Linked DNA regions of Variovorax paradoxus. Each later gene encodes a partner of the first gene's protein in a complex. Links are inferred from orthologs where the notes say so. Each region holds a gene or a part of one and is shown in the gene's direction. Other genes may lie near its edges. The genes, in order: tsaB and tsaD.

The links.
Region 2: the proteins of tsaB (region 1) and tsaD are in contact, whole or in part, in a solved structure (PDB 4WQ4), measured with the Escherichia coli proteins. The link is inferred for Variovorax paradoxus from one-to-one orthologs.

What each region holds. Positions count from the first base shown.
Region 1 is NZ_CP045644.1:1,802,342-1,816,827, forward strand. What follows is about bases 6,140-9,122. They hold tsaB (tRNA (adenosine(37)-N6)-threonylcarbamoyltransferase complex dimerization subunit type 1 TsaB), read left to right. Parts: upstream 6,140-7,268; coding sequence 7,269-7,976; downstream 7,977-9,122. Other genes in these bases: GFK26_RS08185 (DeoR/GlpR family DNA-binding transcription regulator), read left to right, coding at 6,140-6,206; GFK26_RS08190 (DMT family transporter), read left to right, coding at 6,302-7,276; rimI (ribosomal protein S18-alanine N-acetyltransferase), read left to right, coding at 7,973-8,515; GFK26_RS08205 (uracil-DNA glycosylase family protein), read left to right, coding at 8,512-9,122. In the rest of the region: GFK26_RS08160 (5-(carboxyamino)imidazole ribonucleotide synthase), read left to right, coding at 1-569; GFK26_RS08165 (L-threonylcarbamoyladenylate synthase), read left to right, coding at 566-1,567; GFK26_RS08170 (alpha/beta hydrolase family protein), read right to left, coding at 1,595-3,190; dacB (D-alanyl-D-alanine carboxypeptidase/D-alanyl-D-alanine-endopeptidase), read right to left, coding at 3,332-4,765; GFK26_RS08180 (GDP-mannose pyrophosphatase), read right to left, coding at 4,773-5,360; more of GFK26_RS08185, read left to right, coding at 5,439-6,139; more of GFK26_RS08205, read left to right, coding at 9,123-9,357; pyrF (orotidine-5'-phosphate decarboxylase), read left to right, coding at 9,391-10,215; GFK26_RS08215 (helix-turn-helix domain-containing protein), read right to left, coding at 10,212-10,946; GFK26_RS08220 (hypothetical protein), read left to right, coding at 11,087-11,944; GFK26_RS08225 (MFS transporter), read left to right, coding at 12,007-13,962; GFK26_RS08230 (hypothetical protein), read left to right, coding at 14,169-14,486. UniProt on the Escherichia coli protein: Required for the formation of a threonylcarbamoyl group on adenosine at position 37 (t(6)A37) in tRNAs that read codons beginning with adenine.
Region 2 is NZ_CP045644.1:3,799,717-3,814,025, forward strand. The notes cover bases 3,669-6,474. They hold tsaD (tRNA (adenosine(37)-N6)-threonylcarbamoyltransferase complex transferase subunit TsaD), read left to right. Parts: upstream 3,669-4,443; coding sequence 4,444-5,505; downstream 5,506-6,474. Other genes in these bases: GFK26_RS17320 (nitrate regulatory protein), read right to left, coding at 3,669-4,343; GFK26_RS17330 (alpha/beta hydrolase), read right to left, coding at 5,441-6,199; GFK26_RS17335 (Hsp20/alpha crystallin family protein), read right to left, coding at 6,391-6,474. Also shown: GFK26_RS17305 (ABC transporter ATP-binding protein), read right to left, coding at 1-571; ntrB (nitrate ABC transporter permease), read right to left, coding at 568-1,494; GFK26_RS17315 (CmpA/NrtA family ABC transporter substrate-binding protein), read right to left, coding at 1,515-2,762; more of GFK26_RS17320, read right to left, coding at 3,081-3,668; more of GFK26_RS17335, read right to left, coding at 6,475-6,762; GFK26_RS17340 (branched-chain amino acid ABC transporter substrate-binding protein), read left to right, coding at 6,890-8,173; GFK26_RS17345 (pyridoxal phosphate-dependent aminotransferase), read left to right, coding at 8,220-9,383; GFK26_RS17350 (AraC family transcriptional regulator), read left to right, coding at 9,395-10,195; GFK26_RS17355 (DMT family transporter), read left to right, coding at 10,294-11,304; rpsO (30S ribosomal protein S15), read left to right, coding at 11,301-11,567; pnp (polyribonucleotide nucleotidyltransferase), read left to right, coding at 11,772-14,099; GFK26_RS17370 (NAD(P)H-quinone oxidoreductase), read left to right, coding at 14,190-14,309.

The sequences.
Region 1 (14,486 bases):
TGCATTTCCCGCCGCAGCGCAACCTGCACCGCGACGGCATCCTCGCCGTGACCGAGGTGCACCCGCAGAACATGCCCAAGACCGTGGCGCAGGGCGCGGTCAATTCCGCCAGGAGCATCGCCAGCGGCCTGGACTACGTGGGCGTGCTGTGCGTCGAGTTCTTCGCGCTGGCCGACGGTTCGCTGGTGGTCAACGAAATGGCGCCGCGTCCGCACAACAGCGGCCACTACACGATGGAAGCCTGCGACGTGTCGCAGTTCGAGCTGCAGGTGCGCACCCTCGCCGGCCTGCCGCTGACCGCGCCGCGCCAGCACAGCCCCGCCGTCATGCTCAACCTGCTGGGCGACCTGTGGTTCCCCGACGGTGAAGGCGACGGCATCAAGCCGGTCGCGCCGCGCTGGAGCGAAGTGCTCGCCGTGCCCGGCACGCACCTGCACCTGTACGGCAAGCTGGCACCACGCCGCGGCCGCAAGATGGGCCACCTGACCCTCACCGGCGCCACGCTCGAGAGCGTGCGCGCCAATGCCTCGCAGGCCGCGCTGCTGCTGGGCCTGCCGGCGCTCGCATGATCCTCGACGGCCGCGCTCCCGACGCCATCGCCGAGGCCGCGCGCGTGCTGCGCGCGGGCGGGCTGGTCGCCTTCCCGACCGAGACCGTCTACGGCCTGGGCGCCGACGCCAGCAGCGACACCGCCGTCGCCGGCATCTTTACTGCCAAGGGCCGGCCGGCCGACCATCCGCTGATCGTCCACGTGGCGGCGGGCGCCAAGGGCGCGCAGGCGCTGTCGCGCTTCGCCCAGCCGCTGCCGCCTTTCGCGCAGAAGCTCGTGCAGGCCTTCTGGCCCGGCCCGCTCACGCTGATCGTCACGCGCCAGCCCGGCGTGGGCACGGCGGCGGCCGGCGGACAGGACACCATCGGCCTGCGCTGCCCCGCGCACCCGGTGGCGCAGGCGCTGCTCGAAGCCTGCGCCGAGCAGGGCGTGCCCGGCCTCGCGGGCCCGAGCGCCAACCGCTTCGGCCGCGTCAGCCCGACCACGGCGCAGCACGTGCACGACGAGTTCGGCGATGCGCTGCTCGTCATCGACGGTGGCGCCTGCGAAGTGGGTATCGAATCGACCATCGTCGACTGCAGCCGCGGCGCGCCCGTGCTGCTGCGCCCGGGCCTCATCACGCGCGCACAGATCGAGGCCGCCGTCGGCGAGCCATTGCGCGACCGCGAGGTGCTCGACACGCCCGACCCGCGCGCCTCGGGCACGCTGGAGGCGCACTACGCGCCCGACGCCAAGGTGCGGCTCATGGACACCAAGGCCATTCAGACCGGGCTGGACGTGCTCGGCGCCAACGCCGCGCACATCGCCGTGTGGACGCGCAGCAATGTGCGCAGCCGCTCGCAGCGCGTGCTGCTGCGGCGCATGCCCGACGAGGCGGCTGCCGCCGCGCAGCAGCTGTTCGCGGTGCTGCGCGAGTTCGACGCACAGGGCGTGAAGCTGATCTGGGTCGAGACGCCGCCCGACACGCCCGAGTGGGAAGGCGTCAAGGACCGCTTGCAGCGCGCTGCAGCGGCCTGATCAACGCCTTTTAGGCTGCTGCGGGGCTCAGCCCCCGGCCGCCAGCACACCCTGGAAGAATCCGCGCGCTGCCGCCAGGCAGAACGGCGGCGCCAGCGTGCCGTGGTAGGCCGCGGTCACGGCGCGCGCCTTGTCGGCGGCGCTGCCCGGCGTGCTCTGGGCCAGCAGGTCCTTCGCCTGCGCGAAGCCTGCGCGCGCCGCCGAATAGCTGTCGGTGGCGCCGTTGTCTTCCAGGTCGACCACCGCGAGCGCGGCGGCCGGCATGCCCTTGGCGCGGAAGTAGCCGGCCGTGGCGCGGGTGCTCAGGAAGTTCACGGTCGGGTCGTTCGCGCCGCTGCACAGCAGCATCGGCTTGGCCGGCACCCAGTTGCGCAGGTCGTTGGCGATGGCCGCCTTGCGGAAGCCCGTGGCGGGCTTGCAGTCCAGCGGCGAGGCCGAGTTCAGCGACGCGGCCGTGGCCGGCAGCGCGTTGCCGGGGCAGGTGTTCGACTGGATGTCGGTGGCCGCCTGCGTCAGGAAGCTCTGCTTGATGAGGTTGTTGGCGCCGTAGAAGATCGACAGCTCGGGGCTCACCGGACCCGGCTTGCCGTCGGCCGGGAACAGCGCCAGCTGCGGCAGCTTGCCGCTGGAGAACAGCGTGCCCGGCGTGAGGCTCGGCAGCAGCGTCTCGATGCCGGTGGCGTACTGCGCTTCGTAGACGTCGCCGGGGCTGCCGTAGACGTTGCCGAACTGCTGCTGCCAGCTGGTCGACAGCAGCGGCACGAACAGCGTGGAGCCCAGCGCGGGCCAGCCCAGGTAGGTGTAGTCAGTCAGCAGGCTGATGGCCGAGGGCGCGGCCAGCGGGGCCGAGGCCGTCACGGGCTTGCCGGTGGCCTGCATCTCGCGGTGCGCGGCCATCGCCACGTAGCCGCCCTGCGAATAGCCGGTGATGAACAGCGAGCCGGCGTCGTTCGCGCCGATCTCAGAGAAGGTCTTGCGCGCCGCGGTGAGCGCATCGACCATGTCCTTGCCCTGCTGCTCGCCGTTGAGGTACGGGTGGTAGGGCAGCGTCGACTTGTCGTAGCCCGCGTAGTTGGGCGCCACCACGATGTAGCCCTGCGCCGCGAACATGGCGGCCACCATCAGGCCCTCGCCGGCGGCCGGCTGGGTGGTGTCGGTCCACTTGGCGAGGTTGTAGTTGCGCGCGGGCGTGGTGCCGTGCGCGTACAGCACCACCGGGCGCGCGCCGCTGCAGGCGACGTCGGAACCCGAGGGCACCATGATCGCGGCGGTGGCGTTGGTGGCCTCGTTCTTGCCGCCGACGGTGCGGTACTCGAGGTAGCGCATGTCGACGCCGCACTTGGGCGCGCCGGTGACCTGCAGCAACGCCTTGCCCTGGTCGGAGGCCTGCAGGCTGGCCTTGAACTGGTCGGCCGTGAGCTTGGTGCCCTGCTCGGGCGGGCTGGTGACGACCGAGCCGCGCCCGGTGTCGCTGCCGCCGCCCGGCGGCGGAAAGCCGATGCCGATACCGCCCCCACCGCCGCCGCCCCCGCCGCAGGCGGCGAGCAGCAACGCGGTGCCGGCGAGCGTCGCCGTGGCAGTGATTCGGCGAGCCGAGAGGGACGATGGCCGTGGATGCTGCAAGGTCAAGACGCGTCTCCTGGAGAGGTATCGAAACGAACGAGCGTCCCATTCTGGGCAGCGCCACGGCCGCGCGCAAGCCGCGTTTGCCAGCAGAACCTATTCAGTAGCCCGGTAGCCGAATTGGGCCAGGCCCCGTCCGGGTCACTGGTCTTGCGCGGTCCAGTCGATCAGCGCATCGAAGGCGGCGCGCGCGGCGCCGGCGTTCTCGCCGTTGGCGATGGCCACCAGCACGTAGCGCCGGCCGCTCGCGCCGTGCACGTAGCCGGCCACGCCCGACGCGTCGCGCAGCGTGCCGGTCTTCAGGTGGGCCGCGCCGCCCGAGCGCAGCGTGCGCCGCTTCAGCGTGCCGTCCACGCCCATCGCGGGCAGCGAGGCGACCAGCTCGGGCATCACGGGCGAGCGCCATGCCACCTGCAGCATCTTGCCGAGCGCGGCGGCGCTGATGCGCTCGTCGCGCGACAGGCCCGAGCCGTTCTCGAACACCGGCGACGCCTCGCCGGTGCCGATGCGGTCGCGCCACCACTGGCCCATCGCGCTGCGCGAGGCTTCGAAGGTGCCGCGCTGCTTCTGCGTGAGGCCGAGCGTGAGGAACAGCTGCTGCGCCATCACGTTGTTGCTGTACTTGTTGATGTCGCGCACCACCTCGGCCAGCGGCGGCGATTCGAAGTCGAAGGCCGGCTTCAGGCCCGCGGGCACGCGGCCCTCGCGCATCTGGCCGCCGACGCGCCCGCCCATCTCGGCCCACATGCCGCCGATGGCGCGCAGGCTGTAGGTGCGCGGGTCGGCGTACGCCACGGCCCAGCTCTTCTCGCCGCAGCCGGTGGGAAAGCCGCCGTTGAAGCGGATGCGGTTCACGTCGCTGAAGTCGGGCTTGAGCGCACCGCGCCAGTCGCCGCATTCGCCGGGCGCCAGCGGCACGGTCGGCGGCATCGCCACGCTGGCCAGTGGGGGCTCGTAGCTCACGCGCGCGAACTGGCCGGCGCGGTCGGGCGCGAAGGTCATGTTCACCGACTTGAAGTTCACCAGCAGCGCATCGGGCGAGGCGTTGTAGGGGCGCAGCGGCTCGCCGTCGAAGGCGGCCGGGTCGTTCTCGACCGTGGTCTCGAAGGCGCTGCGGTCGATCACGATGTCGCCGCTCACCGTGGTGATGCCCAGGCCCTGCACGTGGCGCAGCAGCAGCCACACGCGCTCGAGCACCAGCTTGGGATCGCCCTGGCCCTTGATGTAGAGGTTGCCGTTGAGCACGCCATTGGCCACCGAACCCTCGACGTAGACGGGCGTGTTCCAGCTGTAGGCCGGGCCGAGCAGGTCGAGCGCCGCGTAGGTGGTCACCAGCTTCATGATCGAAGCCGGGTTCACCGGCACCTGCGAGCGCCAGGCCAGGCGCGGCGCGCGGCCGGCGTCGGCATCGGCCACGAGCAAGGTCACGGCGTCGCGCGACACCTTGGCGCGCGCAAGGGCGGCATCGACCTGGGGCGGAAGGGCTTGCTGGGCGAGGGCGCCGGTCGAAACCAGCAGGGCAAGGGTCAGCGCAAGGGTCTGCGCACGGGGCGCGTGGCGGAAGGCAGGAGGCATCCGCCGATTATCCCGGCGAGAACACGTGCAGCTTCGCGTGGTACAGCAGCATGATCGTCTTGGCGTCGGCGATGCGGCCGTCGGCCACCATGGCCAACGCCTCGTCGATGCGCAGCTCGAGCACCTCGATGTCCTCGCCCTCCTCCGCCAGCCCGCCGCCCGCGCCGACGCGCATCGAGGCCTCGTAGGGCGCGACGAAGAAGTGCAGCTTCTCGGTCACCGAGCCCGGGCTCATGAAGCTCTCGAACACCTTCTGCACCGCGCCGAGCCGGTAGCCCAGTTCTTCTTCGACCTCGGCGCGGATGCGTTCCTCGGGCGCGGCGTTGTCGAGCAGGCCCGCGGCCGCCTCGATCAGCAGGTCGTCGTGGCCATTCACGAAGGCCGGGTAGCGGAACTGCCGCGTGAGCAGCACCGTGCGCTGGCCGAGGTGGTAGGGCAGCAGCGTGGCGCCATTGCCGCGGTCGTAGGTCTCGCGGTGCATGCGCTGCCATTCGCCGTCATTGCGCCGCCAGTCGAAGGCGGTGGTGCGCAGCGTGTACCAGTTGTCGGACAGGAGGGTGACTTCGTGCACCCGGACGCGGTCGTGAATGGTCATGGCGGCGAGCATAAAACCTGATTCGTGCAATATCAAGAAGATTCGTGCATTAGCGTGCAATCCCGCTATCATCGACCCATGCTCACCCGCCCGCGCAAGCAACACATCCTCTCGGTCCTGCGGCGCGACGGCCAGGTCATCGCCAAGGCGCTCAGCGAAGAACTGGCCCTGTCCGAAGACACCATCCGCCGCGACCTGCGCGAGCTGGCGGCCGAAGGGCTGCTGCAGCGCGTGCACGGCGGCGCGCTGCCGGTCGCGGCGGCCGAGGCCGACTTCACCGGGCGTCAGCAACTCGCGCCCGACGAAAAAATGGCCATCGGCCGCGCCGCCGCGCGCCTCGTGAAACCGGGGCAGGTGGTGTTCATCGACGGCGGCACCACGGCCGTGCAGTTGGCGCGCCACCTGCCGCCCACGCTGCAGGCCACGGTGGTCACGCACAGCCCCTCGGTGGCGGTCGAGCTGCAGGCGCACGCCGGCATCGAGGTGGTGCTGATCGGCGGGCGCCTCTTCAGGCATTCGATGGTGGCGGTCGGCGCGGCGGCCATGGCGGCCATTTCGCGCATCCATGCCGACACCTATTTCATGGGCGTCACCGGCGTGCATGCCGAGGCGGGCCTGACCACGGGCGACGCGGAAGAGGCCGAGATCAAGCGCGCGCTCATGGCCGCGGCGGCCGAAACCGTCGTGCTGGCCTCGTCCGAAAAGCTCGGGGCCGCGTCGGCCTGGGTGGTGAACCCGCTGGCGGACGCAACGCAGCTGCTGGTGGCGCCGCAGGCCCCCGAGCAGGCGCTGGCGCCGCTGCGCGCGGCCGGCCTGGCGATCCTGCGTGCCGACGAGGCTGCTTGATTCGCCCCGCCCCTGCGCGGCCGAGGTCCGCCCTCGATAATGGCGGGATGCCCGCCGCGCCCCCGCAGACCTCCCCGCCCCTCCTGTCTCCCCGCATGCTCGGCATCGGCGCGGCCGTGGTCACCGTCGTGGTCTGGACCGCCTTCATCCTCATCGCGCGCGCCTCGGCCGCACGTTCGCTCACGCCCTTCGACCTCGCCTTTGCGCGCGTCTGCGGCGCCAGCCTGGTGCTGGTGCCCTGGGGCGCGTGGCTGGCGACGAAGCACCGCGGCGCGGTGTCGTCGTTCTTCGGCCTGTCGCCGCTGTCGCTGCGCGTGACGGCCACGGCCGGCATCTTCGGCGGCGTGGCCTACGCGCTCATCGCGTACAGCGGCTTCTTCTTTGCGCCGGCCGGCCATGCCGCCGTGCTGATGCCCGGCAGCCTGCCGCTGTGGACCACGCTGCTGGCCGCGCTGGTGCTGCGCGACCGCATCACGCCCACGCGCGCCATCGGCCTGGCGATGATCGTCGCGGGCGACCTCGTGGTCGGCGGGCGCAGCCTGCTGCATGCCTTCGAGGGCGGCGAGGTCTGGAAGGGCGACCTGATGTTCATGGGCGCCGCCTTCTGCTGGGCCTGCTACAGCATCGTGGCGCGCCGCCACGGCCTGGACGCGGTGCGCGCGACCATCGCCATCACCGTGTTCGCGCTCATGACCTATGTGCCGGTCTACACATTGCTCGTGGCCTCGGGCGCGGTCGTGAGCCACATCGGCAGCGCGCCGTGGGGCGAGGTCGCGTTCCAGATGGCCTTCCAGGGCCTCGGCTCGGTGGTGATCTCGGGCATCACCTTCACCAAAATGATCCAGCACTTCGGCCCCGTGCGCACCACCATGATCACGGCGCTGGTGCCGGGCCTGTCGGCCTTCGGCGCGGTGCTGTGGCTGGGCGAACCGATGCACTGGAGCCTGATCGCCGGGCTTGCGCTGGTGACGGCCGGCATCCTGTTCGGCGTGCGCAAGGCCGCGGCCGTGCGTGCGGCGCCGGTCTGCCCGACGCCGTGCCCGGCAGGAATGGGGCGTCCGAATGTCTGACAAGTTGCTGGCCTTCGACACGAGCACCGAGCACCTGTCGGTTGCGGTGCGCCACGGCGACCGCGTGCTGGCGCACAGCGGCGTGGGCGGCGCGCAGGCGTCGAGCACGCTGCTGCCGCTGATCCGCCAGCTGCTCGCCGACGCGGGGCTCGTGCTGGCCGAACTCGACGCCATCGTCTTCGGGCGCGGCCCGGGCTCCTTCACCGGCCTGCGCACCGCCTGCTCGGTGGCGCAGGGCCTGGCCTTCGGCGCCAAGGTGCCGCTGCTGCCGGTCGACACCCTGCTGGCCGTGGCCGACGAGGCGCGCCATGCCTTCGGCGCGCAGCGCGTGGTGGCCGTGCTCGATGCGCGCATGGACCAGCTCTACGCCGCGCACTACGACTTCGACACCGCCGGCCCGTTCGGCGGCGACCCCGAGCCGCTGCTGCTCGCCCCCGAGGCGCTCGAGGTGCCGGCCGGCTGGGCGCTCGCCGGCAACGCCTTCACCGCCTACGGCCCGCGCCTGGCGCCCGCCACGGCCCGCCACGAGGTGCTGCCCACGGCCGCCGCCATGCTGCGGCTGGCGCCCGCGTTGCTCGCGGCCGGACGCACCGTGCCCGCCGCGCAGGCCTGGCCGCTCTATGTTCGCGATAAAGTGGCGCAAACCACTGAGGAACGCGCCGCCATCAAGGCTGCTGCCGTTCCGCCGAACCCCGCATGAGCGCTGTCCTCCAGTCCGTCGAAGCCCGCCTTGAACCGCTCACCGTCGAGCGGATCGACGCCGTGTGCGCGGTCGAGCAGACGGCCTACACGCACCCCTGGACGCGCGCCAACTTCACCGATTCGATGGCCGTGGGCTACCACTGCCAGTGCCTGCTGGCGCCCGGCGTGGCGGCGGGTGTCGAATCGCCCTGCACCAGCCTGGGCGAAACGCTCATCGGCTACTTCGTCGCCATGAAGGGCGTCGACGAGGTGCACCTGCTCAACATCACCGTGGCGCCGGCTTTCCAGCGCCAGGGCTGGGCGCCGCTCATGCTCGAAGCGCTGGCCGGCTGGTCGCGCGGCGAGGGCGCGCTGTGGCTGTGGCTCGAGGTGCGCGAAAGCAACCGGCGCGCGCTCGACATCTACCTGCGGCAAGGCTTTCGCAGCGTCGGCGTGCGCAAGGGCTACTACCCGGCGTTCGACGGCAAGCGTGAAGACGCGGTCGTCATGAGCATGCGCCTCAACGAAACAGGCTCCGCCTGGGGAGCTTTGCGATGACGGACACCGCCGCTGTACACACCCTGCGCCTGGACGCGCGCCAGCGCGCCATGCTCGACGAGATGGGCGTGAAGGTCTGGTGGCCCGTGCCGCCGGAACCCGAGATCGAAGTCGAAGCCGAGCCGGAGGCTCCGGTGGCCGCTGATTCCGGCATGCCCGACATGCCCGAAGGCCCGCCGCTGGAGCTCGACGATCGCGATCAGTCCTACGACGCGCCCCCGCCGCCGTCCTCGCCGCGCCCGGCACCGGCGCCCGTCGCCCGCCCCGTGGCTGCCCCGGCACCGCGTCCCGTCGCGGCACCGCCCGTGGCGCAAGGCGCCGCCGTGCTGGTCGAAGCGCCCTGCCGCCTGTACGCCGACAAGGCCGATGCCACGGCGCCGGTGCAGGGCGGCTGGCTGGTCGTGGCCGACATGCCGCCCGAGGCCGACGGCCGCCACGGCGAGCCTTTCGCAGGCGATGCCGGCCGCCTGCTCGACAACATGCTGCGCGCGCTGAAGCTGCACGACGGCCGCACGCCCGTGCACCTGATGCGCACGCACCGCGGCGTGGCCGCCGGCCAGCCCGGCAGTCCGCAACCGATCGACGTGGCCTTCGACGCCCACGCGGCGGCGCTGGCGCCGTGCGTCGTGCTGGCGATGGGCCCGCTGGCTGCGCAGAGCCTCATGCAAAGCCGCGATCCGCTGGGCAAGCTGCGCGGTCGCGCCGTGCCGCTGGCGTCGGCGAACGGCGTGCCGGTGGTCGCCACGTACCACCCCGCCTACCTGCTGCGCAACCCGGCCGACAAGGCCCGCGCCTGGGCCGACCTGTGCCTGGCGGCAGAGCAGGCCACCCCCACGGCCTGAGGCCTGCGGGCGGGGTCCGTAAAATCGGGCCCCATGACTTTCCTCGACAAGCTGGCCGCCGCACAGCAAACCAACGGTTCGTTGCTCTGCGTGGGCCTCGACCCGGAGCCCGCCAAATTCCCGGGGGCGTACAAGGGCGACGCCAGCCGCATCTATGACTTCTGCGCGCGCATCGTCGACGCGACGGCCGACCTGGTCATCGCCTTCAAGCCCCAGATCGCCTACTTCGCCGCCCACCGCGCCGAAGACCAGCTCGAACGCCTGATGGAGCACATGCGCCGCAACGCGCCCCATGTGCCCACCATCCTCGACGCCAAGCGCGGCGACATCGGCTCCACCGCCGAGCAGTACGCACTCGAAGCCTTCGAGCGCTACGGCGCCGACGCCGTGACCCTGTCGCCCTTCATGGGCTTCGACTCGGTCGCGCCCTACCTCAAGCACGAAGGCAAGGGCGCCTTCCTGCTGTGCCGCACCAGCAACCCCGGCGGTTCCGACCTGCAGGGCCAGCGGCTCGCGAGCGTCGAGGGCCAGCCCTTCCTGTACGAGCACGTCGCCCGTCTGGCGCAGGGCCCATGGAACCTCAACGGCCAGCTCGGTCTCGTGGTGGGCGCCACCTACCCGGCCGAGATCGAGCGCGTGCGCGAACTCGCGCCGACGGTGCCGCTCTTGATCCCGGGCGTCGGTGCCCAGGGCGGCGACGCGGTCGCCACGGTGCGCGCCGGCTGGCGCGCCGATGCGCCGATCATCGTGAACTCGTCGCGGGCGATCATCTATGCCTCGTCGGGCGAAGACTTCGCCGACGCGGCGAAGAACGCCGCGCGCACCACGCGCGACGCGCTCGAAGCCGCCAAGCCTTAGTTTCTGCGGAGTCGAGTGAACGCCTCGAACTCCCAATTGCGCATGCCCAGCAGCAGGGTGTAGCCCTCGCGGTCCTTGGCCGACAGTTTCTGGTCGGTCTGGTGCTGCTGCGCAAAGTCTTGCGCCACGCGCTGCAAGCGCTCCAGGAAGGCCGGCGCCAATGACCGGCTGATCGAGCCGTGCACCAGCAGCAGGCCTTCGGCCGGGCCGTCGAAGCCGCCCTTGTAGTAATCGAGCACCACGTTCTCGCGGAAGAACTCCATCACCGGGCCGTGCGGGCGCCAGCGGAAGGTTTTCGCGAGCTTCAGGCGATACCGGTTGAGCGGACGCAGCTCGATGATGCCGATGCGGTCCAGCTGCGCCAGGCAGCCGATGCACTCGGGCTCGGTGATCCGGTACGACGCCACGATCTGCTCCAGCGTCCACTGGCTCAGCACGCTGATCGCCACCAGCAGCAGCTTCTTGTCCTTGACCACGGCTTTTTCCTGCTCGTGCGTCAGCTCCTTCAGCAGCGGCTGGGCGTCGGCCACGCGCCGCGCCAACTCGGCGAAATCGATCTTCAGGGCGCGGCAGATCGCGTCGACGCGCGACAGCGGCATGTCGCTCTTGGCCAGCATGCGCTTGACGCTGGACTCCGCCATGTCCAGCGACCGGGCCAGGTCGGCATACGTCATGCGGGCGCTTTTGAGTTCGTTCTTGAGGGCCTGGACCAGGTCGACGGTGGTACTCATGTAGGTGGCAGTGCGGGTTGAAGGTATAGAAAAAGGATACCGAAGGGTGTGAAATAGTGCCTCGTATCGATTCTCGATGCCTGGGGGAGGGCTGGCAACTAAATTCCACCCGCCAGACACCACCCCCACCGAGGAACGCCATGCTTTTGCCCACCCTGACACGCCGCGAACGCGGACTGTTGTTCACCTTCGCGCTGCTCCTGCTCATCGCCTTCTTCGGCCCCGCGCTGCCGGCCGCCGACGTGGCGATCGCCTCGGTGTTCGCCGACAACCGGCCGCTGCTGCACCTGCCCAACGCGATGGACGTGCTGAGCAACCTGCCGTTCCTGGCGATCGGCTGCCTGGGGCTGTACCGGCTCAACCGCATCGACCGTTCGCACCAGGAGGCGCTGGCCGGGTTCCCGCTGGCACCGCCCGCCAACGACCCGCCCGACAACACGCTGGACTGCGCCTGGCTGTTCTTCGCCGGCCTGATCGCCACCGCCGCGGGCTCGGCCTTTTATCACCTGCTGCCCGACGCGCCCCGCCTCGCCGCCGACCGCGCCGGCATGGCCGTGGCCTTCGCGGGCCTGATCGGCATCGCCGTCTGCGAGCGCGTCAGCCAGCGCGCCGGCTGGCCGGCCGCCTGGTTCGTGCTTACGGCCGGCCTGCTGGCGGCCGAGGTCTGCCAGGAAACCGGCAACGTGCTGCCCTGGGCGCTGGTGCAGTTCGGCGGCATGGCGGTGGTGCTCACGCTGGCGCTGGCCACGCCGATGCGCGGCGCCGTCGGGCTCAAGCTGGGCTGGGTGATCGCGTTCTACGCGGTGGCCAAGGCCTTCGAGCTGGGCGACCACGCCATCTACGAAGCCACCGGCCACCTCGTGTCGGGCCACACGCTCAAGCACCTGGTGGCGTCGCTGGCCGGCCTGCCCGTGCTGATGGCGCTGAACCGCCTCGAAAAGGGCTGGCGCGCCACCCTGCTGCGGCACAATCCCGACCCTGCCGCCGTCGCGGCATGACGCGGCCTGACCACGGGAACGCCGTGGCGCAACGGTAGAAGACAAAGAGGAGATTGCATCGCATGACAACCCCCGCCGCCGCCGCGCCCGCGCCCGTGGTTCATGAGGCCAACGCCCACGCCAACCAGTTCGCGCTGCTCGGCCAGCGACGCTTCGCACCCTTCTTCTGGACCCAGTTCGCGGGGGCCGCGAACGACAACCTCTTCAAGTTCGCCTTCACCGTCATGGTGACCTACCAGCTGCAGCTCAGCTGGATGCCGCCCGCGATGGCGGGGCTGGTGATCGGTGCGCTGTTCATCCTGCCGTTTTTGCTGTTCTCGGCCACGGCCGGGCAGCTGACCGACAAGTTCGACAAGACGAAGATGATCCGCTTCGTCAAGAACCTCGAGATCGCGATCATGGTGATCGCCGCCTGGGGCTTCGTGCGCGCCGACGCGGTGGTGCTGCTGGCCTGCGTGTTCCTCATGGGGCTGCACTCCACGCTGTTCGGGCCGGTCAAGTTCGCCTACCTGCCGCAGGTGCTCGACTCGCGCGAGCTCACGGGCGGCAACGGCATGGTCGAGATGGGCACCTTCGTTGCCATCCTGCTGGGCCAGGTGGCGGGCGGGTTGCTGGTGGCAATGCCGCAGATCGGCCACACCACGGTGGCCGTGGCCTGCCTGCTGCTCGCGCTGGTGGGGCGCGGCGTGGCGCAGGCCATTCCGCCCGCGCCGGCCACCGACCCGAGCCTGGTCATCAACTGGAATCCCTTCAGCGAAACCTGGCGCAACCTGATGCTGGCGCGCGAGAACATCGTGGTGTTCCGCTCGCTGCTCGGCATCTCGTGGATGTGGTTCTTCGGCGCGGTGTTCCTGAGCCAGTTCCCGAGCTTCGCGAAAGAAGTGCTGCATGGCGACGAGCAGGTGGCTTCGCTGCTGCTGGTGGTGTTCTCGGTGGGCATCGGCGTGGGCTCGCTGCTGTGCGAGACGCTGAGCCGCCGTCAGGTCGAGATCGGCCTCGTGCCGCTGGGCGCCATCGGCATGAGCGTGTTCGCCATCGACCTGTACTTTGCCTCGCGCGCCTTGCCGCCTTCCGCCGGCATGGGCCTGGGCGCCTTCGTGAACCAGGCCGCGCACTGGCGCGTGATGGCCGACCTCGCGCTGCTGTCGCTCTTCGCGGGCCTGTACAGCGTGCCGATGTATGCACTGATCCAGCTGCGCAGCCAGCCCACGCACCGCGCGCGGATCATCGCGGCGAACAACATCCTCAACGCGCTCTTCATGATCGGCAGCTCGGTGCTGGCGGGCGCGCTGCTGGGCGCGGGCTTCACCATTCCGCAGATCTTTTTGTTCACCGGCATCGCCAATGCGGTGGTGGCGTTCTACATCTTCATGCTGGTGCCCGAGTACCTGCTGCGCTTCGTGGCCTGGGTGCTGTCGCGCTTCGTGTACCGCTTCGACATCAAGGACGACCAGCACATTCCCACCGAAGGCGCCGCCGTGCTGGTGTGCAACCACGTGAGCTTCATCGACGCGGTGCTGCTGATGGCCGCGAGCCCGCGGCCCATCCGTTTCATCATGGACCACCGCATCTTCAAGGTGCCGGTGCTCGGCTGGCTGTTCAAGCTGGCCAAGGCCATTCCGATCGCGCCGCAGAAGGAAGACCCGGCCGCGTACGAGGCGGCCTTTGCAAAAGCCATCGGCGTGCTGCGCGAGGGCGACCTGCTCGCGATCTTCCCCGAAGGCGCGATCACGCGCGACGGCGAGCTGCAGCCCTTCAAGGGCGGCGTGATGAAGATCCTTGAAGGCGCGCGCGCCGAAGGCATCGAGCCCCCGGTGATTCCGATGGCGCTGACCAACCTCTGGGGCTCGTACTTCAGCCGCATCGAACTGCGCGGCGGCCAGCAGGTTGCCATGGCCAAGCCCTTCCGCCGCGGCTTCTTCAGCCGCGTGGGCCTGCGCGTCGGCCACCCCGTGCCGCCGCAGGAAGTGCAGCCGGAGACGCTGCGCCAGCGTGTGGCGGGCCTGCTGACGACTTGAGGCGCGCGAAAGTATCTCGTCGGGATACTGCGGGAGGACAGCGCCGCAACTGGTTGAAGTATCCGAGCCCCGCGGCGTGAAGGCGAACCATCATTCGCTCACCTTCACTGCGCCGCGAGGCCTTCATGCAACCCCTCTCATCCCCCACCGTTTCGATCGTCCAGCGCGGCCTTCCGGCTTCGCGCAAGACCACCCTGACGCAGTCGATGGCCGCGCTGGCCTTCGCCGTCTGCGCCGCGTTCGCGGGTGTGGCGACGCCGCTGCCCGCACAGGCGCAGAGCGAGGCCTCGACCGCGTTGTCGCTGCTGCCTGTGGCCTCGGTGGTCGGTGCTGCGTCTGTCGTCGGTGCATCGGCCACCGCGGTGGTCGCCGTGCCTGCGGCGCTGTCGGTGGGCGGTTCGGTGCTCACGGTGATCGCGGTCGAGGCCTCGGTCGATGGCACCGTCTATCTGCTCGAGCGCGCCTCGGACGGCGCCCGCGCCAGCGTCAAGGTGATGGGGCGCGCCACCCGTGGCGTGTCGGTG
Region 2 (14,309 bases), 2.0 Mb from region 1 along the record:
TCTTCTGCACGATGGCGAGCAGTTCGTCCTGCAGCTTGGCGCGGGTGAGGGCGTCGAGGGCGCCGAAGGGCTCGTCCATCAGCAGCACCTTGGGCTCCATCGACAGCGCACGGGCGAGGCCCACGCGCTGCTTCATGCCGCCCGAGATTTCGCCGGGCCGCTTCTGCGCCGCGGGCGTGAGGCCCACCAGCGCGAGCGCCGCATCGGTGCGTTCGCGCAGCTGCGCCTTGCTCTCGGTGGCCGCGAACACGCGCTCGACCGCGAGGTACACGTTCTCGAAGCAGGTGAGCCAGGGCAGCAGCGAGTGGTTCTGGAACACCACGGCGCGCTCGGGGCCCGGGCCCTTGATCTCCTTGTTGGCGCACAGCAGCACGCCCTGCGTGGGCGTGGTCAGGCCGGCGATGAGGTTCAGCAGCGTCGACTTGCCGCAGCCCGAGTGCCCGATGAGCGTGACGAACTCGCCCTTGGCCACGTTCAGGTTCACGTCGCGCAGCGCGACGAAGCGACCCTTGGGTGTCTTGAACGCCTGCTCGACGCCGTGGATCTCGATGTACTTCGAATCGTCGTTCATGATTTCACCTCTTCGAACGTGAATGCGGTAGCGAGCTTGATGAGCGCGAACTCCAGCACCAGACCGACGATGCCGATCACGAAGATCGCGATGATGATGTTGGCGACGTTGAGGTTGTTCCACTCGTCCCACACCCAGAAGCCGATGCCGACGCCGCCCGTGAGCATTTCGGCCGCGACGATCACCAGCCACGCGGTGCCGACGGCGAGCCGCACGCCCGTGAGCATGTAGGGCAGCACGGCCGGAAAGAGGATCTTGGTGAGGATCTTCCATTCGCTGAGGTTGAGCACCTTGGCCACGTTCATGTAGTCGCTCGGCACGCGCTGCACGCCGACCGCAGTGTTGATGACCATCGGCCAGATCGAGCAGATGAAGATGGTCCAGATCGCGGCCGGGTTGGCACCCTTGAACACCAGCAGGCCGATGGGCAGCCAGGCCAGCGGCGACACGGGGCGCAGCAGGCTGATCAGCGGGTTGAACATGCGCGAGAGGAACTCGAAGCGCCCGATGGCAAAGCCGGCCGGAATGCCGACCGCCGCCGCGAGGCCGAAGCCCAGTGCCACGCGCTGCAGCGACGAGAGCACGTTCCAGCCCACGCCCTGGTCGTTCGGACCCTTGCTGTAGAACGGATCGCTGAACACCGTGAGCGCCTGCTGCCAGGTGGCGAGCGGCGTGGGGAAACCGGTGGTGCTCTTCATGGCCACGATCTCCCAGACCAGCACCAGCAGGCCGAAACCCAGGAGCGGCGGGAGCACGCGCATCCAGAAGGCGCGCAGGTCGAGAGGCGTGCGTGGCTTCTTCTCTTTCTCCGCGCGGGGGAGCGGGGCGGCCTTGGCGTGGGCCGCACCCTCACCCCGGCTCTCTCCCGCATGCGGGAGAGGGAGGGATGCGTTCAGGGGCGAGTGAAAGACGGCGCTGACCATGGTGTGTTTCTCCTCGAACATCAAACGTGCAACTTGAACGAGTCCGCGTACTTCTTCGGGTCCTTGCCGTCCCAGACGGTGCCGTCGAAGAGCTTGCTGCTGCGCATCGTGTCCTTGGGCACGGGCGTCTGCGTGGCGGCAGCGGCCTGCTTGTAGATGTCGATGCGGTTGATCTCGGTGGCCACCTTCAGGTAGTCGGGGTGCTCCTTCAGCAGGCCCCAGCGCTTGTGCTGCGTGAGGAACCACATGCCGTCCGACAGGTACGGGAAGTTCACGGCGCCGCCGTTGTAGAACTTCATGTGGTTGGGGTCGTCCCAGCTCTTGCCCAGGCCGTTGACGTAGCGGCCCAGGATGCGCTGGTTGATGGCGTCCACGCTGGTGTTGACGTAGCTCTTGTCGGCGATGGTCTCGGCCATCTTGTTCTTGTTCTGCAGGCCGGCGTCGATCCACTTGCTGGCCTCGAGGATGGCGGCGGTGACGGCGCGCGCGGTGTTCGGGTACTTCTTCGTGAACTCCGCGGTGCAGCCGAGCACTTTCTCGGGGTGGTCCTTCCAGATGTCCTGCGTGGTGATCGCCGTGATGCCGATGCCGTCCATGATCGCGCGCTGGCCCCAGGGCTCGCCCACGCAGTAGCCGTCCATGTTGCCCACGCGCATGTTCGCGACCATCTGCGGGGGCGGCACGGTGATGTTCTTCACGTCCTTGAATGGGTCGATGCCGGCGGAGGCGAGCCAGTAGTACAGCCACATGGCGTGCGTGCCGGTGGGGAAGGTCTGGGCGAAGGTGTATTCGCGCTTCTCCGTCGCAATCAGCTTGGCGAGCGAGGCCGCATCGACCGCGCCCTTGTCGGCCAGCTTCTTCGAGAGCGTGATCGCCTGGCCGTTGTTGTTGAGGGTCATGAGCACGGCCATGTCCTTCTTGGGGCCGCTCAGGCCCAGGTGCATGCCGTAGACGAGGCCGTAGAGCACGTGCGCCATGTCCAGGTCGCCGTTGGAGAGCTTGTCGCGCACGCCGGCCCAGCTGGCTTCCTTGCTGGGCACGATCTTCACGCCGTACTTCTTGTCGATGCCCAGCACCGAGGCCATCACCACGCTGGCGCAGTCGGTCAGCGGGATGAAGCCGATCTTCACTTCTTCCTTCTCCGGCTTGTCCGAGCCCTGGGCCCAGACGGCGGCGCGCAGCGCGGGGTCGATGCCCACGGCGCCGAGGGCGGCGGCCTGCAGCACGCGGCGCCGGCTCAGTTTGGTTGTCAGCAGCAGATCGGACATGGGCGGGGCTCCAGAAGTGAAAGACAAAAACGAAAAGGCGTCCGCACCGCGCAGGGGCCGCTCGTGAACGAGCCCTTGCGGGATGGGGACGCCTTTGTCCGGATCGGTGGGCCGCACCCGCCGTTGGGTGCAACCTGCCTCAAGACCTTGCGGTCTGTGACAAGCTCCATGCAAGCGGTGTGCCAGCCCGGAATCGCCGTTGGAAGCTATGGAAAAGATAGCTGGCAAGGCGCGCCGGTGCAGGGGAAAGTTCCTGCCGGCCTGCGAAACCGGGCGACGCACAACTGTTGTGCGCTGCACCAATCCAAGCGGCCCGGGTCAGCGCCGCGGTGCAGGTTCGAGCGGCAGATAGTCGGCCATGGCCAGCATCGACTCGGCCACGTCGACAAGGCGGCGCTTCTGGTTCATGGCGGTCTGGCGCAGCATCTTGTGCGCCTCGGCCTCGCTCAGGCGGCGGTGCGCCATCAGCAGGCCCTTGGCGCGCTCGACGATCTTGCGTTCGTTGAGCGAGGCGCGCACGGTGTCGAGTTCGTCGCTCATGGCCTGCAGGCGCTGCGACTGCTCCTGGACCATGTCGAGCACCGAGCGCTCGAGGTGGTGCCCGAGCTGCGCGGGCGTGGCATCTTGCGCTTGGGCATCGTCGAAGAACAGCGCGCCGCCGGCCTGCGGGGCCAGCGTGCCGAGCAGTTGCCGGTACGCGGCCAGCTCGCTGCGTGCCTGGGCGGTCTTGTGGTCGCACAGCGCGCGCAGGTCGGCGGAGAGGCGGTTCTCGACCGTCTGCATGGCGTCGATGCGCCGCGTGCAGCAATCGAACCAGGCCTGGCTCAGCAGCGCATCGGCCGGCACCGAGGTGGCGCCCTTGCGGCGCAGGCGTTCGAGCTCGGCCAGCACGGTGTCGGACTGGCTGTCGTGCCAGAGCGCGCGCACGGCGTCGCCCGAGAAATCGATGAACACCTGGAAACAGCGTTCCTGCGACTCGATGAGGTGCCGCCATTGCTGGCGCTGCGCCTCGTCGCCGCGGCCCAGTGCGAGCGCGGCGGCGCCGAAGGCGCGCTCCTGGCCCGCGAACTCCTTGCCCTGCATGAAGTTGAACATCGCCACCAGCAGGCGCGAGATTTCGGGGTCGGTGGCGCCGTCGGCCGCCTCGAAGACCACGGCCAGCAGGCCGGCGACCAGCTTGGCGAAGGCGGCCACGGCCTGCGCCGGCTGGAGGCCGAGCGCGTCGATGCGCTGGCGCAGCGCGGGCAGGGCGTCCAGGCCGGGCAGCACCCAGGCGATGCGGCTGAACAGGCGCGCGCCGTGGCCGGCGCCCACCACGCGGTGGTGCTCGGCCTCGAGCCGGTCGAATCCGGCACGCACCTGCTGTTCGAGCGCGAGGCATTCGGCGATCTGCGGGCCGCGCTGGTCGGCGAAGCGCCCGCCGTGCGAGGCGAGAAACACGTTCGACATGCCGCGCTCGCGCTGCAGCGCATGCACGAGCCGCCCGATCGCGCCGACCAGCTCGCTGGTGCGCGCGAGCTGGTCCAGCGCGTCGATCTCGCATCGGCGCGCGGCGATCAGGAAGTTCAGGCCGGAAGTCATTCGTGGGGGAGTGGGGAGGGCGCACCCCACTCGTGCAACTTCCGTGCCTCGCTTGCCCCTTCGCGGGCGCCGCCGACGGGCGACCCCTACACTCGGCGCCATGCTCTTGTTGGGAATCGAATCATCCTGCGACGAGACCGGCGTGGCGCTGGTCGAGTCGCACGGCGACGCGCTGCCGCTGCTGCGTTCGCACGCGCTGCACAGCCAGATCGCCATGCACCAGGCCTACGGCGGCGTGGTGCCCGAGCTGGCCAGCCGCGACCACATCCGCCGCGTGCTGCCGCTCACCGAAGCCGTCATGGCCGAGGCCGGGCGCTCGCTCGCCGAGATCGACGTGGTGGCCTACACGCGCGGCCCGGGCCTGGCCGGCGCGCTGCTCGTGGGCGCGGGCGTGGCCTGTGCGCTCGGCGTGGCGCTGGGCAAGCCGGTGCTGGGCGTGCATCACCTCGAAGGGCATCTGCTGTCGCCGTTCCTGAGCGCCGATCCGCCCGAATTTCCGTTCGTGGCGCTGCTGGTGTCGGGCGGCCACACGCAGCTGATGCGGGTCGACGGCGTGGGCCGCTACGAACTGCTCGGCGAAACCATCGACGACGCGGCCGGCGAGGCCTTCGACAAGAGCGCCAAGCTCATGGGCCTGCCGTATCCCGGCGGCCCCTGGCTCGCGAAGCTGGCCGAAGACGGCGACGCCGCGGCCTTCAAGCTGCCGCGACCGCTGCTGCACAGTGGCGACCTCGACTTTTCGTTCGCCGGCCTGAAGACGGCCGTGCTCACGCAGGCCAAGAAGCTCGGCGACCAGCTCGACGTGCGCAAGGCCGACCTGGCGGCGTCCACGCAGGCGGCGATCGTCGAGGTGCTGCTGAAGAAATCGCTCGCGGCGCTCGACCAGACCGGCCTGAAGCGGCTGGTGGTGGCGGGCGGCGTGGGGGCCAACAGGAACCTGCGCGAGCAGCTGAACGCGGCGTGCGCCAAGCGCAAGGTGCGTGTGCATTACCCCGAGCTGCACCTGTGCACCGACAACGGCGCCATGATCGCCATGGCCGCCGCGATGCGGTTGCAGTCGGGCCTGTCGCAGGCCTCGGAGCGCTACGCCTTCGATGTCAAGCCGCGATGGCCGATGGCATCGCTGATGACGCCAGAGACGCCACTGCCGGAAACCGCCTAGCCGGCGCGCGTGCGCCGCGCCCCAGCGCGGGCAGCGGCAGCACGTCGAGCACATTGCGCCAGAGCTGGCGCCACTCGGGCCAGTCGTGGCCGCCTTCGGTGGTGAACACGCGTCCCGGCGGCAAGGCGTCGGCCAGCAGCTTGTGATTGCTGGCAAAGCGGTCGGCCAGGCCGAAACCCAGGTACAGCGGCGGCAGGTCTTTGTCAGGCTTGGGCGCCAGGTACTGCTGGAAGAAGGGCCAGAGCTTGCGGTCGGGTTCTTCGTCGGGCTGCGGCCCGGTGGGCGCCTGCCAGGCGCGCAGGCCGCCGGCCTTCTTGATCTCCGCGCCGAGCACGCGGCGTCCGAGGTAGGGCGCCAGCGCCACGATGCCGTCCACCGAGCCCGGCCGCGCCAGTTCGTGGATCAACGCGCCGAACCCACCGATGGAAATGCCGACCAGCCAGATCGAGGTGTAGCCCTTGGCCCGCTGGGGCTCGATGACGTCGGCGTGCAGCCTCTCGCTCAAAGTCTGGTCGTAGTAGTAGGAGACGTCTGCATCCACCAGCAGCGCGTCGGCGGCCAGGTGCCGCTCGCGCACCGCACTGATGAAACCCTCGCGCTCGAACTCTTCGGGCTTGAGGTAAGCCCCTGGCAGGAAGATCAGGAGCGTGTCCGATTGTTCGGTGTCATTGGCTGACTGCAGGTGCGTTTTCATGGTGCCTTGAGGCACACCCGCTGTCCGCACCGCCCCGGGAACTCGATGCGTTTACGAGATGCCCACGAAGAAGAAAGTACTAATAAATCGTCACATCATGTGACGTTATACGGCACTATTGTGAATACGACGCTTGTTTAAAGTCAAAACAAGCTGTCACTAACATTTTCTTCGTGGGGGCATCGCTCGGACTAGTTGATCTGCAAGTTCGAAACCTGGCTTGCCGGCACCAGCTTGCCGAGCTTCAGGGTCAGCACGCCGTTCTCCAGCTTGGCGTCGCTGGTGGCCAGGTCGATGGCTTGCGGCAGCTCGTAGGCGAGCTTGATCTGGCGCTTGGCTTCGGCCTTGCTCTCGATGCGGACCACGGCGCCTTCGATGGCCACCGACAGGTCTTCACGCGACAGGCCGGGCACGTCGAGCGACAGGGTCCAGCTCTTGTCGTCCTGCTCGACCAGGGGAGAGCGGCGGGCGCCGGCAAAAGCCTCGTTCACGAAGCGCTCGAAAGCGCGGTCGTGGGCACGGGGAGCGAAATGCGCGGTGCGCAGGGTGGGGGCGAAAAACATGGCTGAAACTCCTGGATGAATGAACACAACGGGGACATGGAATGTGTGTCCCTTACACTGCGCGGCCTTTCCATCGTGAGTGCCGCTTGACACCTCATCTAGGCGCATCGGCACGCGTTTCAAGACAATGAAATCCCCCTTTATTTGGCGCCGCCAGGCCTTGAAATTCGCAGCGGCGGCGCTATGCGCGACCCCGTTCGCCGGCTTCGCGCAGGCCCCGCAACCCGCGCCCATCCGGCTGGCGCTCATCGAGAGCATGAGCGGCCCGTTTGCCAACACCGGCGAGGCCGTGTTTCGCAACCTGCTGTGGGCCGTGGAGCGCGTGAACGCACGCGGCGGCGTGAAGCTGCCCGGCGGCGCACGGCCGCTGCAGCTCGACCGCTACGACAGCAAGGGCCAGAACGAAGAAGCACTGTCGGCACTGCGCGCGGCCATGGACGACGGCACCCGCATCGTGCTGCAGGGCAACTCGTCGGTGACGGCGGCGGCGCTGATCGATGCCATCGACAAGAACAACGAGCGCGACCCCGCGCGGCGCGTGATCTTCCTGAACTACTCGGCGGTCGATCCGGTGCTGACCAACGAGCGCTGCAGCTTCTGGCACTTCCGTTTCGACGCCCATGCCGACATGCGCGTGGCCGCGCTGATGGACGTGGTGAAAGACGACGCGGCGCTCAAGCGCGTCTACCTGATCGGCCAGGACTACAGCTTCGGCCAGGCCGTGCTGCGCGAATCGCGCCGCCAGCTCGGCGCGCAGCGCCCCGAGGTGGAGATCGTCGGCGACGAGTTGCACCCGATGGGCAAGGTGAAGGACTTCGCGCCCTACGCCACCAAGATCCTCGCCAGCGGCGCGCAGGCCGTGGTCACCGGCAACTGGGGCAACGACCTCACGCTGCTCGTGAAGGCCGCGCGCGAAGCCGGATTCAATGGCACCTTCTACACCTTCTACGGCAACGCACTGGGCGCGCCCGCCGCCATCGGCGATGCAGGCATCGGCCGCGTGGTTGCGGTGGCCGACTGGCTGCCGAACGTGCAGACGCCGCAGTCCGAAGCCTTCTACCGCGCGTTCCGCACGCGCTTTCCGCGGCCGGCCGACGACTACGTGCACATGCGCATGCAGTTGCTGGTCGAGTCGCTCGCGCAGGCGCTGGAACGCGCGGGCAGCACCGAGGCCGTGCCGCTGGCGCGTGCGCTGGAGCAGGCCGACGTGAGCCTGTACGGCCAGCGCGGCCGCATGCGCGCGGCCGACCATCAGTTCCAGCAACAGCTCGTCGTCGGCGTGATGGACAAGCAGGGCAAGCCCGGCGTGCAGTTCGACGTCGAGGGCTCGGGCTACGGGTTCCGCGTGATCAAGACGATCGCGCCCGAGCGCGCCGAGCAGCCGACCTCTTGCAAGATGAAGCGCCCTTGAATGGCCTTTGAGCGAACGACACCCGACAGCACAGGAACTCCCAGACATGCGTGAAGCCATCCACCACCTCGAAGCCTCGAAGATCCGCGAAGTCGCCAATGCCGGCATGGGCCGCGACGACGTGCTCGCCTTCTGGTTCGGCGAGAGCGACGAGGTCACTCCCGAGGTGATCCGCCAGGCGGCCATCGAGTCGCTGCAGCGCGGCGAAACCTTCTACGCGCACAACCTCGGCCTGCCCGAACTGCGCGAAGCCATTGCGCGCTACACGAGCCGCCTGCATCCGGCGGTCGAGGCCTCGCGCATCGCCGTCACTTCGGGCGGCGTGAGCGCGCTCATGCTCGCGGTGCAGGCGCTGGTCGATGCGGGCGACGACGTGGTCGCCGTCACGCCGGTGTGGCCCAACCTCACGGCGCAGCCGGCGATCATGGGCGCGCACGTGCGCACCGTGTCGCTGGTGCCGGTGAACGGCGAGTGGACGCTCGACCTGCCCGCACTGCGCGCCGCGGTCACGCCGAAGACGAAGCTGCTGATCGTCAACGCACCGAACAACCCCACGGGCTGGACGATGACGCGCGACGAGCAGCAGGCCGTGCTCGACCACTGCCGCGAGACCGGCACCTGGATCCTGGCCGACGAGGTGTACGAGCGGCTGTACTTCGAGCCCACACCGAATGGCTGTGCGCCGAGCTTTCTCGACATCTCGACGCCGGACGACCGCCTGGTTGTGACGCACAGCTTCTCGAAGAGCTTCCTCATGACCGGCTGGCGCCTCGGCTGGCTGGTGCTGCCGCCGGCGATGGTCGACGGCATCGGCAAGCTGATCGAGTTCAACACCTCGTGCGCGAGCGTGTTCACGCAGCGCGCCGCCATCGCGGCGCTTGAGCACACGGCCGACATTACGCCGCGTGTGGTCGCACACCTGAAGCAGTGCCGCGACACGCTGGTGCCGCTGCTGGCGGCCCTGCCGGGCGTGCAGGTGGCGCCGGCCAAGGGCGGCATGTATGCCTTCTTCCGGCTCGAAGGTTTTGGCGATTCGCTCGAGCTCGCCAAGCGCCTCGTCGCCGAAGCGGGCCTGGGGCTCGCACCGGGCAACGCCTTCGCGCCCGAGGCGCAGGGCTGGCTGCGCTGGTGCTTCGCGTCGAAAGACCCGCAGCGGCTGGTGCAGGGCGTCGAGCGGCTGCGCGGCTGGCTGGCGAAGCAGCAGGGCTGAGGTTTTTGGGCATGGCGTCGAGCTCCACGCCCGTCGATGCCGTGCGCATCCGCGGATCGGCGCTGCCGGGCCTGCAGGCGATCGCGGCCGAATCGAACCGCAGCTTTCCGCGCCACATGCACGACGTGTTCGGCATCGGCGTGATGGACTGCGGCGGACAACGCTCGGCCAGCGGGCGTGGCGCGGTCGAGGCGGTGCGCGGCGATGTCATCACGGTGAATCCGGGCGAGGTGCACGACGGCGTCGCGATGCGCGGCGAGGCGCGGGCTTGGCGCATGCTGCATCTGGCGCCTGCACTGCTGTCGGAGGGGGTGCCGTCGGGGTTCGAGCTGACGCGGCCTGTGTTGAGCGATCCGGCGCTGCGGCAGGGCTTTGATCGACTGTTCACGGCCGTCGTCGAAGGGGATGACGCGCTGGCGCTGGAGCAGGGCGTGCTGCAGCTGCTGCGCGATGCGCCTGGCGCGCGGGCTCCTGAGTCATCGCAGCGTGTGGCGCCGGCAGCGATGGAGCGCGCACGGGCTCGTATCGCCGACGACTGCATCCATGCGCCCACGCTCGCCGAACTCGCGCGCGAGGCGGACCTGAGTCGCTACCAGCTGCTGCGCGGCTTCGCGGCGGCGTTTGGACTCCCGCCGCATGCCTGGCTGCAGCAGTGCCGGGTGTCGCGCGCCCGTCGGCTGATCACGCAGGGCAGGGCGCTGGCCGATGCGGCAGCCGACGCGGGCTTCGCCGACCAGAGCCACATGACGCGGGCCTTCGTGCGCTTCCTGGGCTTCACGCCCGGTGCGTATGCGGCCGCGCGCTGCGGCTGACTTCTTTCCTCCCTGCAATTTCGTTCAAGACCGCCGATGCCCTGGCGGGAGACGCTCGCGCCTTTGTGGTTGCCAACGCAATCGGAAGGCGAAGAAACATGTCGGAACGAAGCAAGGGGATGTGGCTGTGCGCGCTCGCGATGGTCACGGTCGGCAGCACGGTGGTCGCGAGCAAGCTCATCGCGAGTGGCCTGCCGCCGTTCACGGCGACCGCGCTGCGCTTTGGGCTGGCGCTGCCCGTGTTCGCGGCGCTCATGGGGTTCATGCGCGTGCGGTGGCCGCGGCCCGATCGCCACGACGCCGTGCTGCTGCTGTGCCAGGCGGCGGCGGGCAGCGTCGGCTACACGGTGCTGCTGATTCTGGGCGTGCGCTGGGCGCCCGCCGCCGACGCGGGCGTGGTGACCGGCACGCTGCCGGCCATGGCCGCGCTGGTCGCTGTGCTGGCGCTGCGCGAGCGACCGGGGCGCTATCTGATCGGCGGGATCGTGCTCGCGAGCCTGGGTGTGCTGGCGATCACGCTGCGTCCGGGTGGGGAGGGCGGCGAGCGCACGCCGACCGCGTTGCTCGGCAACCTGCTGGTGCTGGGGGCGGTGGCGCTCGAGTCGCTCTTCATCCTGCTCAACAAGCGGCTGCGCGTGCCGCTGGCGCCGCTCGTGCAGTCGACGGCGATGGTCGCGCTGGGGCTGCTGCTGTCCGTGGTTCCGGCGCTGCTGGAGCGCGCGTGGCTCCAGCCGGTGCCGGCCGAGGCGCTGGCCGGGGTGGCCTACTACGCGCTGGTGCCGACGGTGGCCGGCTTCCTGCTCTGGTACGCCGGCGCCGCCCGGCTGCGGGGCGCTGAGGCGGCGCTGTTCACGGCGCTGATGCCGGTCTCGGCGCTGGTCCTGGCCGCGTGGTGGCTGGGGGAGGCGGTGGGGTGGGCCCAGATCGCCGGCGCCGCCTGCGTGCTGGGCGCCGTGGGGCTGGTGTCGCTCGACGGAAGGCGGCGGGAAGGAGCGGTCAAGCCGGCCGATGTATACTCCCAAAGCTTTGCATGCCGCAAGGCGCACGGTGAGGGCAGTTCCAGTGCTCACCGCAAGTCAAACATCCCGGAACAAGGAAATTCAACATGATCGCAGCCTCCATCAAGGCCGAAGTTGTCAAAGACAACGCCCGTGCAGCCAACGACACCGGCAGCCCTGAAGTGCAAGTCGCACTGCTGACCGCCCGTATCAACGAGCTGACCCCCCACTTCAAGACGCACGCCAAGGACCACCACGGTCGTCGCGGCCTGCTGCGCATGGTCAGCCGCCGTCGCAAGCTCCTCGACTACCTCAAGTCCAAGGACGCCGAGCGTTACACCGCGCTGATCGCCAAGCTGGGTCTGCGCAAGTAATTCGAATCGCATGAAAAAACGCCTGGGTTAGTCCGCTAGCTCAGGCGTTTTTTACTTCGCGATCCACTTTCGGAGTGCCCAACAGAGCGAAGCTGTGTCATTCCAATGAAGTTCACCCCGAGCTTCGCTGGAATGGCATCGTGTTCTGAGCAGCCTCCGACCCTTGCGAATCCTGTGTGATTCGCTATCAAAATAGGAGCAACAATGAGCCTCTTCAACAAAATCACCAAGTCCTTCCAATGGGGCGACAAGACCGTCGTCATGGAAACGGGTGAAGTCGCCCGTCAGGCCAATGGCGCCGTGCTGGTCGACATCGACGGCACCGTGATCCTGGCGACCGTGGTCGCCTCCAAGTCGGCCAAGCCCGGTCAAGATTTCTTCCCGCTGACCGTCGACTACATCGAGAAGACCTACGCCGCGGGCAAGATCCCCGGCAGCTTCTTCAAGCGCGAAGCCAAGCCCAGCGAACACGAAACCCTGACCAGCCGCCTGATCGACCGTCCGATCCGCCCGCTGTTCCCCGAAGGTTTCCTGAACGAAGTGCACGTGGTGATCCACACCGTGTCGCTCAACCCTGAAGTCGACGCCGACATCGCCGCCATGATCGGCGTGAGCGCCGCGCTGTCGATCTCCGGCATCCCGTTCAGCGGCCCGATCGGTGCCGCCCGCGTGGGCTACATCAACGGCCAGTACGTGCTGAATCCGGGCCAGACGGCCCGCAAGGATTCGCAGATGGACCTCGTCGTCGCCGGCACGCAAGCTGCCGTGCTGATGGTCGAGTCCGAAGCCCAGCAATTGAGCGAAGAAATCATGCTCGGTGGCGTGGTGTTCGGCCACGAACAAGCCAACATCGCGATCAACGCGATCCATGACCTCGTGCGCGACGCCGGCAAGCCGGTGTGGGACTGGCAGGCACCTGCCGAAGACGAGGCCTTCGTCGCCAAGGTCAAGGGCCTGGCCGAAGAAAAGCTGCGCGCTGTCTATCAAATCCGCAGCAAGCAAGCCCGCACGCAAGCCCTGCGCGAAGCCAATGCCAGCGTGATGGCCTCGTTGAAGGAGAGCGGCGAGCCTTTCGACGCCGGCAAGGTCAACGACCTGCTGTTCTCGATCGAATCGAAGATCGTTCGCAGCCAGATCCTGTCGGGTGAACCCCGCATCGACGGCCGCGATACGCGCACTGTGCGTCCCATCGAAATCCGCAACTCGGTGCTGCCCCGCACCCACGGCTCGGCCCTGTTCACGCGCGGTGAAACGCAGGCGCTGGTCATCACCACGCTCGGCACCGAACGCGACGCACAGCGCATCGACGCGCTGGCCGGCGAGTACGAAGACCGCTTCCTGTTCCACTACAACATGCCTCCCTTTGCCACCGGCGAAGTGGGCCGCATGGGCTCGACCAAGCGCCGCGAAATCGGCCACGGCCGCCTGGCCAAGCGCGCGCTCGTCGCCGTGCTGCCGACCAAGGAAGAATTCCCGTACACCATCCGCGTGGTGTCGGAAATCACCGAGTCGAACGGCTCCTCGTCGATGGCTTCGGTCTGCGGCGGCTGCCTGTCGATGATGGACGCCGGCGTGCCGATGAAGGCCCACGTGGCCGGTATCGCCATGGGCCTGATCAAGGAAGACAACCGCTTCGCGGTGCTGACCGACATCCTGGGCGATGAAGATCATCTGGGCGACATGGACTTCAAGGTGGCCGGCACGACCAACGGCATCACTGCGCTGCAGATGGACATCAAGATCCAGGGCATCACCAAGGAAATCATGCAGGTCGCACTGGCTCAGGCCAAGGAAGCGCGCATGCACATCCTGGGCAAGATGCAAGAAGCCATGGGCGAGGCCAAGGCCGAAGTCTCCAGCTTCGCACCGCGCCTGACCACGCTGAAGATCAACCCCGAGAAGATCCGCGACGTGATCGGCAAGGGCGGTTCGGTCATCCGTGGCCTGCAGGAAGAAACCGGCACGACGATCAACATCGACGAAGACGGCACCATCACCATTGCCTCGACCGACCCGGAAAAGGCAGAGTTCGCCAAGCGCCGCATCGAGCAGATCACCGCTGAAGTCGAAATCGGCAAGGTCTACGAAGGCCCGGTCACCAAGATCCTGGACTTCGGCGCGCTCATCAACCTGCTGCCCGGCAAGGACGGCCTGCTGCACATCAGCCAGATCGCGCACGAGCGCGTCGAGAAGGTGACCGACTACCTGAGCGAAGGCCAGATCGTGAAGGTCAAGGTTCTCGAGACGGACGAAAAGGGCCGCGTCAAGCTGTCCATGAAGGCCCTGACCGAGCGTCCGGCCGGCATGGAATACAGCGAGCGCCCGCCGCGTGAAGACCGTGGCGATCGCGGTGACCGTGGTGGCGACCGCCGTGAGCGTTCGGACCGTGGCGATCGCGGCGGCGACCGTGGTGGTGATCGTGGCGAGCGCGCACCGCGCTTCAACGACCAGCAGCAACAGCCCCGCGGCGAGCAGCAACAGCAGCCCGCTGGCGAGTCGCAGCAGCAAGCCCCGCGCGAACCGCAGGAGTAAGCAGTGAGGCGCGACGGCCTGGTGCCGTCGCCTCTCGTGGACAGCCATTGATGCCCGCCCCCGTGCGGGCATCCGAGTCTCGGAGACCCCATGAAAGCCATTGAGATCACTTCGTACGGCGCCCCCGAGGTGCTGCGCGTCGCTGTGCGTCCCGACCCGGTCGCCGGCGAGGGCGAGCTCCTGATCCGCGTGGCGGCCAGCGGCGTCAAT